Regions from separate parts of the Kineococcus sp. NPDC059986 genome, predicted to be linked through region 3. Evidence: riboswitches for the same ligand, from Rfam matches in the RefSeq annotation. Region 3 holds a riboswitch; each other region holds the start of a gene.
What was found. Region 3 has a riboswitch for S-adenosylmethionine ahead of AB0637_RS07660 (rhodanese-like domain-containing protein). Riboswitches for the same ligand answer to the same signal wherever they lie in the genome.
Positions count from the first base shown of each region.

Region 1 (3,210 bases), on a different contig from region 3:
GAGCACCGTGAAGGTGTCGGGCCGGCCCACGACGTCGTTCTCGTAGATCTCACCCGCGTGCTCGCGCAACCGCAGGCCCTCGGCGAGGAAGAACAGGTCGAAGAAGCCCCGCTCGGCGGTGCGGGCCAGATGGGCGAAGCTCTGGACGTCGATCTGGCTGCCCGCGGCCGGATCCTGCCAGACGGTGTGGTGGTTGACGCCGGGCAGGTGGGCGCCGAGGACGATCTGCTTGCGGGGCTTGCCGTCGGGGATGCTCACGGGTTCCTCCTCAGATTGCGGCGTAGCGGTTGGCGGGCCTGGCCAGCCCGAGGTGGTCGCGCAGGGTGGCCCCGGTGTAGCCCCGGCGGAACGCCCCTGCGGACTGCAGCAGCGGCACGACCTCGTCGACGAGGGCGGGCAGGTCCGTGGCGTTCACCGCCGGACGGAACCGGAAGCCCTCGATGCTCGCCTCGCGCCACAGGAGCAGGCGCTCGACCAGGCCTGCGGCGGAGTCGGCGACGACGAGCGCGTCGGAAACGAACGCCTCGCCGTCCACGGTGTCGAGCCGGTCGAGGCGGTTGCGAGCCGACGCGGCGTCGGAGCCGAGGGCCACCACGAGGTCGGCGTGGACCTGCAGAGGTGGTCCCACCCGGCCGACGGCGGTCTCCGCGGCGCGCACCTCGGCGACGATCTGGCGGGCGTCATCCGTGTCGTGCGGCGTCACGAAGACGACGTCCGCGCTCACGGCGGCGAACTCGTAGGCGGTCCGGGCGTGCGCCAGCGCGGTGACGACGGGTTGGCCCTGCGGCGGCCGGGGGGTGATCGAGGGCCCGAGGACCGAGAACCAGGGGGTCTGCACCGCGACGCGGTGCAGCTGCGTACGGTCGACGAACCGTCCCGAGGCGGTGTCACGGACGACCGCGTCGTCCTCCCAGGAGTCCCAGAGCGCCCGGACGGTGTCGACGACCGCACGGCCCTCGGCGAAGAGGTCCTCCACCGCCGCGGCGACCTCGGGGTCCGACAAGGTCTCGCGGGAGACCGTGGGGACCGCACGCCGTCCGAAGAGCTCGGCCTCGTGGGCGCGGGCCGAGACCTGGGCCCGCCAGCCACCGCGTCCGGAACTGACGTGGTCGAGCGTCGCGAGCGCCTTGGAGACGTGGAACGGTTCGGTGTGGGTCGTCGTGACGGTGGGGACCAGCCCGATGCTGGTCGTCACCAGAGCCAGCCGGGCCGCGACGAGCAGCGCGTCCAGGCGACCGGCGACGCGGTCGGTGCGGTCGTCGGACGGCCCGAAGTGGCTGCCCTGGAGTCCGAGGGCGTCCTCGATGGTGACGAGGTCGAACAGCCCCCGTTCGGCCTCGCGGACGGTGTCGCGCCAGAACGCGGCGGTGAACAGCTCGTCGGCGCGGGCGCCGGGTTCGCGCCAGGACGCGGGGTGCCAGCCCGTGGACTCCAGGGCCACGGAGAGGTGGAGTTCGGACACGGTTCTCCTCCTGCTGTCATGACGACACGCAGGCGTCCGGCGGGTCATCGCGCTTGCCGTTCCCGTTGCGGGAACGGCCAGGTCGTCACCCGGGGCACCCCACCGCGGAGGAGGGTTGCCGGCCAGCGAGCCGGGGCTTGTCGCTGACGCTCTTGACCTGGGGAGAGACTGCCACGCACGACCACCCGGAATCAAGGACCGGGCCGCGGTGCTCTCGGGGGGCCACCGACCGCTCGTCCGCGACGTCGGCGGGCCCCGACCGCACCGCGGTCGGGGCCCGGGGAACTGTCAGCGAGGCTCGGCGGGTCTCAGCCGCCGCCCATGCCGGTCTCGGCGACCCCGCGCACCAGCCAGCGCTGCAGGACGAGGAACACGAACAGCACCGGCAGGAGCGAGAGGAGGGCGGCCGCGAACAGGCCTGAGTAGTCGAACGTCTGGGCCGTGAGGAACGAGGACAGGTACACCTGGACGGTCACCGCGCCCGATCCGCCGCCGGCGACGACGAGGGGCCACAGGAAGGCGTTCCACGACCCGACGAACCCGAGCACGGTGAGCGCCGAGGCGAAGGCCAGCGTGTTGGGGACGACGATGCGCCGGAACACCCCGAAGTACCCCAGGCCGTCCAGTCGCCCGGCCTCCTCGAGCTCCTTGGGGAAGTTGAGGAAGAACTGCCGGAACAGGAACACGTTGAACGCGCTGAACAGGCCCGGGATGATGAGCCCGCGCAGCGAGTCCACCCAGCCGAGGCGCGCCACGATGAGGAAGTTCGGCAGGAACGTGGTGGCGGCGGGGATGAGCAGCACCACGATGGTCGCCGAGAACAGCGGCTTCGCCGCCCGGTTGGGGATGCGGGCCATGGCGTAGCCGGCCATCGCCGCCAGGACGATCTGCCCGCCCGTCAGGACGACGGCCATGACGGCCGTGTTGAGCATCGCCCGCGGGAACGTCGGGTCCTGCAGGACGCGGGAGAACGACGACCAGTCCGGGTCCGAGGGCCACAGCACGAAGGTGCGGCTCGCGACGTCGGCGGCGGGGGAGACGGCCGTCTTGACCATGATGTAGAAGGGCAGCAGGAACAGCAGCGCCACGAGGGTGACGGCGAGGTACCGGGCGACGTTCACGCCCGCACGGGCGGCCTGGCGCCGTCCGGCCCCTGCAGCCCGCGGGACCGACCGGGTCAGTTGCGCGGTGCTCATGCTCGAACCCCTCCTCGACGGCGCCGGGGCGCCTTGGTGCGGTCCTCCGCGGCGCCGAAGCCGAAGAAGCGCGTCTGCAGCAGTGCCACCACGACCATGATCGCGGTGAGGATGAGCGCCCCCGCCGAACCGAGCCCGAAGTCGCGCTGGGAGCCGAGGGCCACGTTGTAGAGGTAGACCAGCGGCGGCCGCGTCGAGGGGTTGGTCGGGACGAGGTTGATGAACTCGTCGAAGGCCTGGAAGGCCGCCACGAGCAGGAGCAGCAGCACGGCCGCGACCGTGGGTCGCAGCTGCGGCCACGTGATGTACCGGAACCGGCGGAACCCGGCGGAGACGCCGTCCAGCATCGCCGCCTCGTACAGGACCGGCGGGATGCGCTGCAGCCCGGCGAGGAACAGCACCATGTAGAACCCGACCTGCAGCCACAGGCGGACGCTGACGAGCACGATCCACCAGAAGGGCGAACTGCCCAGCCAGGAGATCGAGGAGATCCCGACCGCGCCCAGGACGCTGTTGGCGACCCCCGAGGGCAGGCCCGAGAACAGGGCCAGC
Region 1 covers NZ_JBFBND010000010.1:112,914-116,123, forward strand. The annotation lists gene AB0637_RS10135 (NtaA/DmoA family FMN-dependent monooxygenase) at 1-258, opposite strand, end outside; gene AB0637_RS10140 (LLM class flavin-dependent oxidoreductase) at 269-1,462, opposite strand; SAM riboswitch class IV at 1,507-1,620, opposite strand; gene AB0637_RS10145 (carbohydrate ABC transporter permease) at 1,771-2,658, opposite strand; gene AB0637_RS10150 (sugar ABC transporter permease) at 2,655-3,210, opposite strand, start outside.
Region 1: it holds a riboswitch for S-adenosylmethionine, as region 3 does, so the genes downstream of both, AB0637_RS10140 (LLM class flavin-dependent oxidoreductase) here and AB0637_RS07660 (rhodanese-like domain-containing protein) in region 3, are expected to answer to the same signal.

Region 2 (3,210 bases), on a different contig from region 3:
GCGCAGGCCGGATGAGAACCACCACGGACGACCCCGTCTCGGCGGGCGTGCCCACGCTGACCGTCCGGTCGGCACGCCCCGACGAGCTCGACGCGGTCGGAGAGCTGACGGTGAGCGGGTTCTCGGTGGGCCCGTACCCGCCCGACGCCGGACGGGCGGCGCTCCTGCGTGACGCGGCAGGCCGGGCGCGGACCGCCGACGTCCGCGTCGCCGTCGAGGCCGACGGTGAGGGCGGGAACTGCTGGGCACCGCGACCCTGGCTGCCGGAGGCACCGAGCACGCCCGCTTCGCCGAACCCGACGAACTGGAGTTCCGCCTGCTGGCCGTCGCCCCCGCCGCCCGCCGCCGCGGGCTGGGCGCGCTGCTGCTCGAGGACGCCGTCGCGCAAGCGCGGGCCCGGGGGTTCGCCCGCGTGGTGCTGGACACCGGTGCCCGCAACGAGACCGCCCAACGGCTCTACCACCGGTCGGGTTTCACCCGCCTGCCCGAACGCGAGCACCGCCTGGGCCGCGGGGGTTCCCGGCTCGCCGTCTTCGGCCGGGACGTGGAGCCCGCTCCGGGGCTGCTGGTGCGGTTGGTCCGTCCCGAGGAGTTCGAGGCCGTCTGCCGGCTGGGCCTGGACGCCTACGCCGCCGACGGCGATCTCCCCGACGACGACGCCGGGCAGATCGCCGACGCCGCGACGCGGGCCCGCGAGGCGGAGCTGTGGGTGGCCGTCGACGCCGTCTCCGGCGAACTGCTCGGCACCATGACGCTCCCGCGTCCCGGGCGAGTCCTGAGCTCCCTGACGCTCGACGGCGAGCTCGACCTGCAGCTGCTGGCGACCGCGGTCCCCGCCCGTGGTCGCGGCGTCGGGACAGCGCTGGCCCGGCACGCCGTCGACGTGGCACGTCGGCGCGGACTGCAGCGGGTCGTCCTGAACTCCGGGCCGAGGACGACTGCGGCGCACTCCCTCTGCGCCACCCTCGGGTTCGCGCGACTGCCCGGACGGGAAACCCGCGTCGTCGCCGGTGGCACCCTGCTCGCCCTCGGTGTCGACGTCGTCCCAGTCCTCCACGGGCGCAACGCATCCCCGCGGACGACTCACTGATCTCCGGGCGTCCCGGACCCCCCGCCGCCCCGTCGCGCCGACGGGACGTCGTGGGGTGCTTGGAGAAACCCGACCCCGTGGGCTACCGTTGCACTGTCCATCCAGAGCGACCGAGAGACCTGGCTCGTCGACGTCGCAGCAACCCCCCGAACCATCGGGCGAGGGTGCTTCCGCCAGGACCGATGGGAGTCGCGAGATGAGTTCCTGCACCGCACCCGGGAGCCTGCTGGTCCGCCGGCGCCACGTCGACCTGGGTCGGCTGAGCTCGGCGGTCTGCGCGGGGGTCTGACCCCCGTCCGTCGCGGCCCCGCCCGCGGACGTCCCCTGCGCCGTTGCCGGCGCGGACCTCCGGAGCACCCCTGTGTCACGTCCCACCTCCTCCCTGCCCCGCACCCGTTCACTGGGAATCGTCGGCGCAGGGCCTCGAACTCTCGTCCTCCTGCAGCGTCTCGGTGCCCAGCACACCGCGACCGGTGACGGGTCCGTCCTCGACGTGCACGTGGTGGACCCGTACGACTCCGGCGCCGGCCGGGTGTGGCGCGAGGCCCAGGACCCGTTGCTGTGGATGAACTCGCGGGCCGCGGACATCAGCGTCCTGCCCGACGAGTCCGTCACCGGCCTCGCCGAACCCGTGCTGCGCGGGCCGTCGCTGGCCGGCTGGGTCCAGGAGAACCGCGCCGCCCTCGTGGTGGACGCGGACGCCACCGGCGACGACCTCCTGCGCGAAGAACTGCTGCGCCACGAGCCCGGGTCCTTCACCTCGCGTCGCCTCGCCAGCGGGTACTTCGCCGACGCGTGGGCCCGCACGCTCGCGCAGCTGCCCGCCGGGGTGCGGGTCCACCGGCACGCCCGGACCGTCCTGGACCTGACGGACGACCCCCTCGACGGCCGGCAGGTGCTGCACCTGGCCGGGCAGGAGGAGACCCTGAGGGTCGACGCGGTGCTGCTCGTGCAGGGGCACCTCGACGTCCGGCCCGGCCCCCGCGAACGACGCATCGCGACGTTCGCCCGCGCCCACGGCCTGGCCTACGTCCGCCCGGGCTACACCAGCGAGCAGGACCTCGACGTGCTGCGGCCGGGGTCGGACGTGGTCGTGGTCGGCATGGGTCTGGCCTTCGTCGACCTCGTGGTACGCCTCACCGAGGGCCGCGGCGGGCGGTTCACCGAAGGCCCGGACGGGTCGCTGGACTACCACCCCAGCGGGCGGGAACCCCGGCTGCACGCCGGCTCGCGACGCGGGGTGCCGTACCGCTCGAAGATCGGCTACGAGACCCCGCGGGACCTCGGACTGCCGCGCTACTACTCGTCGCAGACCGTCTCGGACCTGCACGGCGACGCCCCGCTCGACCTGCGGGCGGACCTCTGGCCGCTCATCGCCAAGGAACTGGCCGGGGCCCACTACCGCGAACTGTTCCGCAGCCACCCGGACCGCACCACGCTGGCGGCCACCGAGTTCGACGCCCGGTTCTCCCGCGCGGCCTGGGGTTCGGCCGAGGTCGACGACCTCGTCGAACGCGCCGTCCCCGACCCCGCCGACCGCTTCGACCCCGCCGAGCTGGACCGCCCCCTGGACGGGTGGTGGGGAACCTCGGGCGAGGAGGTCCACGAGCGCGTCCTGCAGCACCTCGAGGACGACCGGACCCGGCGGGCCGACGCGCGCCACTCCCCCGACGCCGCGGCCGTGGCGGCCCTGCTGTCCGCCTACGTCGTCACCGCCGGCCTGCACGCGGCCGGGCGGCTCAACGCCCGGTCCGCGGCCCTCGACGTCGACGGCTGGTGGCACGGCTTCTTCAGCTACGTCGCCAGTGGGCCGCCGCCGCACCGGTTGCGGCAGCTGGCCGCCCTCGCCCGCGCCGGTCTGCTGCGCTTCCTCGGGGCCGGGCTGAACGTCGTCGCCGATCCCGAGACGGGCTCGTTCACCGCGACGTCCGACAGCGGCCCCCACGAGGTGCGGGCGCAGGGGCTCGTCGAGGCTCGGCTGCCCGTCCCGGACCTGGAGTGGACCTCCGACGTGCTGCTGACGCGGTTGCGCGAACGGGGCGACGTCCGGGCCCACCAGGTCCTCGACGGCGAGACACGGCTGTCGAACGGCCGGCTCGTCGTGGACGCCCGGGCCCGGC
Region 2 covers NZ_JBFBND010000010.1:107,859-111,068, reverse strand. The annotation lists gene AB0637_RS10125 (rhodanese-like domain-containing protein) at 1-15, shown strand, start outside; gene AB0637_RS10120 (GNAT family N-acetyltransferase) at 239-1,090, shown strand; SAM riboswitch class I at 1,185-1,279, shown strand; gene AB0637_RS10115 (putative leader peptide) at 1,287-1,379, shown strand; gene AB0637_RS10110 (FAD/NAD(P)-binding protein) at 1,452-3,210, shown strand, end outside.
Region 2: it holds a riboswitch for S-adenosylmethionine, as region 3 does, so the genes downstream of both, AB0637_RS10115 (putative leader peptide) here and AB0637_RS07660 (rhodanese-like domain-containing protein) in region 3, are expected to answer to the same signal.

Region 3 (3,210 bases):
CCTCGACCGTGGCGGACTCCAGCCGGTTCATCGGGTGGTCGAAGGTCTGGCCGTGGACCGTGCGCGCGTCGAGCAGCGCGAGGGCCTCGGCCGGGTCGAGGCGGCGGACGGCGGCCGCGAGCACGTCCATGGCAGGGGTGGGTGCCATGAGGGAGACCACGCCGCCGGGCGCGAGGAACGCGGTGAGACGGTCCACGGCCCCCGCCACGTCGTCGAGGTAGTGCAGGACGTTGTGGCACAGCACGACGTCGAAGGCGCCCTGCAGGTCGGCCGGCTCGTCGTCCAGGTCGGCGACGCGGGTGGCGAACCCGTGCTCCGCGGCCCGGCCCAGCAGGTCGGGTGAGCGGTCGAGCACGGTGACGCTGTGCCCGGCGGCCGCGAGGGGCACCCCGTCCTGTCCGTCGCCCCCGCCGACGTCGAGGACCCGCAGGCCCGTGCCGGTGACCGTGCGCCGCAGCACCTCGGCGACGACGGCGTAGCGCACCCGGCCCCACGGCTCGGCCTGCCACTGCGCCCACTGCGCCGACCGGTCCCCGAAGACGTCCGTCACTCTCCGCACGCTAGCCGCCGTTAGCCTGCCCGCCGTGGAGATCCGCGACTACGCCGACGCCGACTGGGCCGGCATCTGGCCCTTCTTCGACGAGATCGTCGCCGACGGGGAGACGTACGCGCTGCCGCAGGGGCTCACGTCGGACCGGGCCCGGGCAGAGTGGGTCGGCGCGCCGCCGTGGGGGACGTTCGTCGCCGTGGACGAGGAGGGGACGGTCCTCGGGACCGCCAAGTGCGGGCCGAACCGGCCCGGCGCCGGGTCGCACGTCTCGACCGCCAGCTTCATGGTGTCCCCGGCCGCGCGGGGACGCGGGGTGGGCCGGGCCCTCGGTGAGCACGTCCTGGTGTGGGCGCGAGACCGTGGCTTCCTGGCGATGCAGTTCAACGCCGTCGTGGAGACCAACGCCGCCGCCGTCGCCCTGTGGCAGTCCCTCGGCTTCGCGGTCCTCGGCACCGTGCCGCAGGCCTTCGACCACCCCGAGCACGGGTACGTCGGCCTGCACGTCATGCACCGCTTCCTCTGACCCGCGCCGACGGGGCCGGTAGCGTCCGGGGATGAGTGGTGCGCGGCCGGGCGCCGGTCCCGACGAAGCTGCCGAGGGCCGGTGCGGGACGTGGTTCCCGCCGCCGCCGTTCATCGACTCCTTCGTCCTGCCCCGGGTGGTCCTGCGGCGGACCGGTGCGGGGGAGGGGGACAGGGCCGGCGTCCTGGCCGCTCTCGTGGCCGCGTTGCCGGCGACGGGACCGGTGCAGGTGTGGACGGAACTGCCCCACGACCCCGCCGGCGCGTCGGAGGACCGGCTCGTCGCGGAGTTCACCCGGCTGCGGGACGGGATCGGGCCGCAGCACCACCAGAGCGTGCAGACCCGGCCCGACCCCGACGGCCGCAGCACGACGGTCGTCGTCGAGCACGACCCGTCGCCACGCCTGCTCGCCCGGCTCGCGGACAGCCCCGCCGTCGCGGCGGGAACGCTCCGGACGTGCCTGACCGACGAACGCTGCACGGTCTTCCTGCGACCGGTCGCCACCGGCGTCGAGGTGCTGGGCGCCGACGCCGCGCTTGTCGACCGCGTCGCCGCCGCGGCACCGCCCCCGTCGGTCGATGCCCTAGGCTGACCGGACCATCCAGAGCGGCCGAGAGACCTGGCTCGTCGACGCCGCAGCAACCCCGGGGACGGACCGCCGTCCCGGAGGGTGCTCATGCCAGGACCGATGGGAGGAACAGTGGGTTACGCCGGTGACCTCACCCCGCGTGAGGCCTTCGACCTGGTGCAGGACGACCCGGACGCCGTCCTCGTGGACGTGCGCACCGAGGCGGAGTGGCGGTTCGTGGGGGTTCCCAGCGGGCTCGAGCGCGAGCCCGTCCTCGTCTCCTGGTTGCCGGTCGACCCCGGCCGGTTCCTGGGCGAGCTCGCGGAGGCGGGCATCGTCCCCGGGACCGACCGGAAGGTCGTCTTCCTCTGCCGCTCGGGTCAGCGGTCCGTGGCGGCGGCCGAGACGGCGACCGCGGCGGGGATCGCGGTCAGCTACAACGTGCTCGAGGGGTTCGAGGGTCCGCTCGACGGCGAGGGCCACCGGGGCGGTTCCGGCTGGCGGGCGGCCGGTCTGCCCTGGCGGCAGTCGTGAACGACCCGCAGTGGCGGCCGGACACCACCGCCGTCCGCGGCGGCCTCGCCCGGTCGGGGTTCGAGGAGACGGCCGAGGCGCTGTACCTCACGTCCGGGTACGTGTACGAGAGCGCCGCCGCCGCGGAGGCCGCGTTCGCCGGTGACGTCGACCGGTACGTCTACTCGCGGTACGGCAACCCCACGGTGTCGGTGTTCACGGAGCGGCTGCGGCAGCTGGAGGGGGCGGAGGCCTGCTACGGCCTCGCCAGCGGCATGTCGGCGGTGTTCTACGCCCTCGCCGCGCTCCTCGGCGCGGGCGACCGGGTCGTGGCGGCCCGCAGCCTCTTCGGGTCCTGCTTCGTCGTGCTCGACGAGATCCTGCCCCGCTGGGGGGTCGAGACGGTGTTCGTCGACGGCGAGGACCTCGCGCAGTGGGAACAGGCCCTGGCCGACGGTGCGCAGGCCGTGTTCTTCGAGACCCCGGCCAACCCCATGCAGACCCTCGTCGACATCGCGGCCGTCACGGAACTCGCGCACGCCGCGGGCGCGACCGTCGTCGTCGACAACGCGTTCGCCTCGCCCGTCGGGCAGCGGCCGCTGCGGTTCGGTGCCGACGTCGTCGTGTACTCCGCGACCAAGCACATCGACGGTCAGGGCCGCGTGATGGGCGGAGCGGTCCTGGGCACCGAGGAGTTCCTCGGCGGCCGGTTCAAGGAACTCACCCGGCACACCGGGCCCACCCTCAGCCCGTTCAACGCCTGGACCCTGGCGAAGGGTCTGGAGACCCTGAGCCTGCGGGTCCGCCACTCCGCCGCGAACGCCCTGCGCATCGCCGAGCACCTCGAGGCGCAACCGGGCATCCGCTGGGTCCGGTACCCGTTGCTGGCCAGCCACCCGCAGGCCGAGCTCGCCCGGCGGCAGATGGACCTCGGCGGCACCGTCGTCACGTTCGCGCTCGACGCCCCCGAGGGGCGCGGCAAGGACCGTGCCTTCGAGGTGCTCGACGCGCTGCAGGTCGTCGACATCTCCAACAACCTCGGCGACGCCAAGTCCC
Region 3 covers NZ_JBFBND010000007.1:85,008-88,217, reverse strand. The annotation lists gene AB0637_RS07675 (methyltransferase domain-containing protein) at 1-550, opposite strand, end outside; gene AB0637_RS07670 (GNAT family N-acetyltransferase) at 585-1,073, shown strand; gene AB0637_RS07665 (hypothetical protein) at 1,105-1,665, shown strand; SAM riboswitch class I at 1,668-1,768, shown strand; gene AB0637_RS07660 (rhodanese-like domain-containing protein) at 1,774-2,175, shown strand; gene AB0637_RS07655 (O-succinylhomoserine sulfhydrylase) at 2,172-3,210, shown strand, end outside.

Region 4 (3,210 bases), on a different contig from region 3:
CCCCGACAGGTGCTGCAGGGTCGCGGCCTGCCGCGCGGCGAGGTAGGGCGGGGTGATCCCGGCGTTCACGGTGGGGACGATCCCGAGGTGGGTCGTCGCCGCGAACAGGTAGGGCGCGAGCAGCAGGGGGTCGTGCTTGGGTCCCCCGTAGGCCGCCCGCACCCGCAGGTCCAACGTCGCCGGGTTCCCCAGCGACACCGCGTCCTCGACGACGACGAGGTCGAACCCGGCCCGTTCGAGGTCGCGGACCGCGTGGGCGTAGAGGTCCGGACGCGTCCAGTCGTCGTTCCACGCCTGGTAGTCCCGGCCCCAACCCTGCGGGCCGAAACCCCGGGAGAAGAAGTACCCGAAGTGCTGCGGCCGGCCCATCAGGCGCCCACCTCCGCCAGCTCCTCGGCGCGCGCGGTTCCGCGTGTCGCGGCGAGCGCCCGTTCGAGGTCGGCGACGAGGTCGGTGGGTTCCTCCAGCCCGATCGACAACCGCAGCAGCCCGGGCCAGATCCCCGTCTGCAGGCGTTCGGCCTCGGTGCGGTGGGCGTGCGTCGTGCTGGCCGGGTGGATGACGAGCGAGCGCACGTCCCCCACGTGGGTCATGCGCGTGAACAGCTGCACGGCGTCCACGAACCGTCGAGCCGCAGGCCGACCCCCGGCGAGCGTCACCGAGAACACCGCGCCGCACCCCCGCGGCAGCAGGGTCCGGGCCACGTCGTGCGAGGGGTGGTCGGGCAGGGCCGCGTGGTCGACGGAGACCACCTCCGGACGCTGCCGCAACCACCGCGCGAGCTGCTCCGCCGTGGCGCTCTGACGGGCGACCCGCAGGGACAGCGTCTCCAGCCCCTGCTGGACGAGGAACGCGTTGAACGGGGAGATCGCCGGTCCCATCCGGGAGGCCACGACACCGCGCGTGTGCTCGACGTAGGCGCGCTGCGGACCGTACCGGTCGACCCAGCTGACGCCGCCCAGCACCGCGGCCGGTGACGTGAGGTGCGCGGAACCGCTCCAGTCGAACCCCGCACCGGTGACGACGGCACCCCCGAGCGCGGCACCGTGACCGGCGAGGAACTTGCTCGCGGAGTGCACGACGACGTCCGCACCGTGCTCCAGCGGCCGCAGCAGGTAGGGCGTGGCGAAGGTGTTGTCGACGACGACGGGGACGCCGTGGCGGTGGGCGACGGCCGCCACCGCGGGCAGGTCGAGGACGGTGTTCTTGGGGTTGGCGACCGACTCGGCGAAGAACGCCCGGGTCGTGGGGCGCACGAGGCGTTCCCAGTCCTGCGGTCCCGCGGCGAAGTCGACGGTGATCCCGAGCCGGGCGAAGTTCTCCAGGAACAACCCCCGGGACCCCTCGTAGAGGTCGGCGGCGGCCACCAGGTGGTCACCCGCCCCGAGGATCCCGAGCAGGGCCACCGTCAGGGCCGCCTGACCCGTGCCGAGCAGGATCGCGTCGGTGCCGCCCTCGAGGACGGCGAGGCGGCGTTCGACCGCGGCCGTCGTCGGGTTCCCCATGCGGGTGTAGACGTACCCGTCGTCCTCGCCGGCGAACCGGGCCCGGGCCTGCTCGAAGTCGTCGAAGACGAATCCCGCGGTCAGGTGGACGGGGGTGACCCGCGCGCCGGTGACCGGGTCGGGTTCGGCGCCGGCGTGGACCTGCTGGGTGGCGAAGGACAGGGAGGTGTTCGGGACGTGCGGCATCGAGGGACCTTCCGGGGGCTGGCGTGGGGAGACGTCGGGGCGGTCAGGCCCGACAGGTCATCCCGGCACTGCGCAGCAGGTCGATCACGAGACGTCGCGTCAGCGGTGCGTGCTCCATCGGTGGTCCTCTCCCATCGGTCCTGGCGGGAGCACCGACCCCGGCGGGGCGGTTGCTGCGGCGTCGACGAGCCAGGTCTCTCGGCCGCTCTGGATGGCACATCCAGTGGAGGGCACGGGGGCCCGGGCTGTCAAGCGCTCCACACGGCCGGGGTAGCGTGCGGCGGCGTGATCCTCACGGCGATGCTCTTCTACCCCGGCGGCGAGCACCTCACGAGCTGGCGACTGCCCGGCGGCCGGCCCGCCGACTACCTCTCGGTCGGCTACTACGAGGACTTCGCGCGCACGGCGGAACGGGCCGGCTTCGCCGCGGTCTTCTACGCCGACGAGCTCTACGTGTGGGACCGGTTCCCCTCCGGTGTCGAGCACGTGGCGAACCTGCGACCCGAACCGTTCGGGCTGCTCGGGGCGCTGACGCGGTGCACGGAGCGCATCGGTCTGGTGGCGACGGTGTCCACGACGTACAACGAACCGTTCCACACCGCCCGGCAGGTGGGTTCCCTGGACTTCCTCAGCTCCGGCCGCGCGGGCTGGAACCTCGTGACGTCCGCGAGCGACGAGGAGGCGCGCAACTTCGGCCTGGAGCGCAACCTCGACCACGCGGCGCGGTACCGGCGCGGCGCGGAGTTCGTCGAGGTGGTCCACGGGTTGTGGGACAGCTGGGACGACGGCGCCGTCGCCCCGGACGCGGCGAGCGGCCGGTACGCCGACCCGGCCGGGATGCACGTCCTGGACCACGAGGGCGAGTTCTTCCGCGTGCGCGGTCCCCTGAACCTGCCCCGGCCGCCGCAGGGCCGGCCGGTCCTGTTCCAGGCGGGGTCGTCCGAGGACGGCCGCCGGCTGGCGGGACGGCACGCCGAGGCGGTCTTCGTCCCGGGCTCGGCGCCGTTGCCCGGAGCGCAACGGCTGTACGAGGACTACAAGGGGCGGGCCGTCGCCGCCGGTCGCGCGCGGTCGGACCTGCTGGTCCTGCCGGCGCTGTCCCCCGTCCTCGGCGCCACCAGCGCACAGGCCCGGGAACGGGTGGACGAGATCGAGGCCCTCACCCCGGACCGGCTGAGCCTGGACTGGTTGTCCCACCACCTCGGGGTCGACCTGTCCGACCGGCCCCTCGACGAGGAGTTCCGCTTCGACTTCGCGGGCGGCTCGAACCAGGTGCAGACCGTCTACGAGGGCATCCGCAAGCTCGTGGACCGCGACCGGTTCACGCTGCGCGAGCTGTACCGCGCCATGCTGCGCCGACGGTTCCTGCCCGGGACCCCCGAGGAGGTCGCGGACTGGATGACCGAGCGGTTCACCTCCGGTGCGGCCGACGGGTTCACCCTCGCGTTCTCCTCCGTCCCGCGGGGGCTGGAGGAGTTCGCCGACGAGGTCGTCCCGCTGCTGGTGCGCCGCGGTGTGC
Region 4 covers NZ_JBFBND010000001.1:200,612-203,821, forward strand. The annotation lists gene AB0637_RS00925 (LLM class flavin-dependent oxidoreductase) at 1-369, opposite strand, end outside; gene AB0637_RS00930 (PLP-dependent transferase) at 369-1,691, opposite strand; SAM riboswitch class I at 1,803-1,909, opposite strand; gene AB0637_RS00935 (NtaA/DmoA family FMN-dependent monooxygenase) at 1,977-3,210, shown strand, end outside.
Region 4: it holds a riboswitch for S-adenosylmethionine, as region 3 does, so the genes downstream of both, AB0637_RS00930 (PLP-dependent transferase) here and AB0637_RS07660 (rhodanese-like domain-containing protein) in region 3, are expected to answer to the same signal.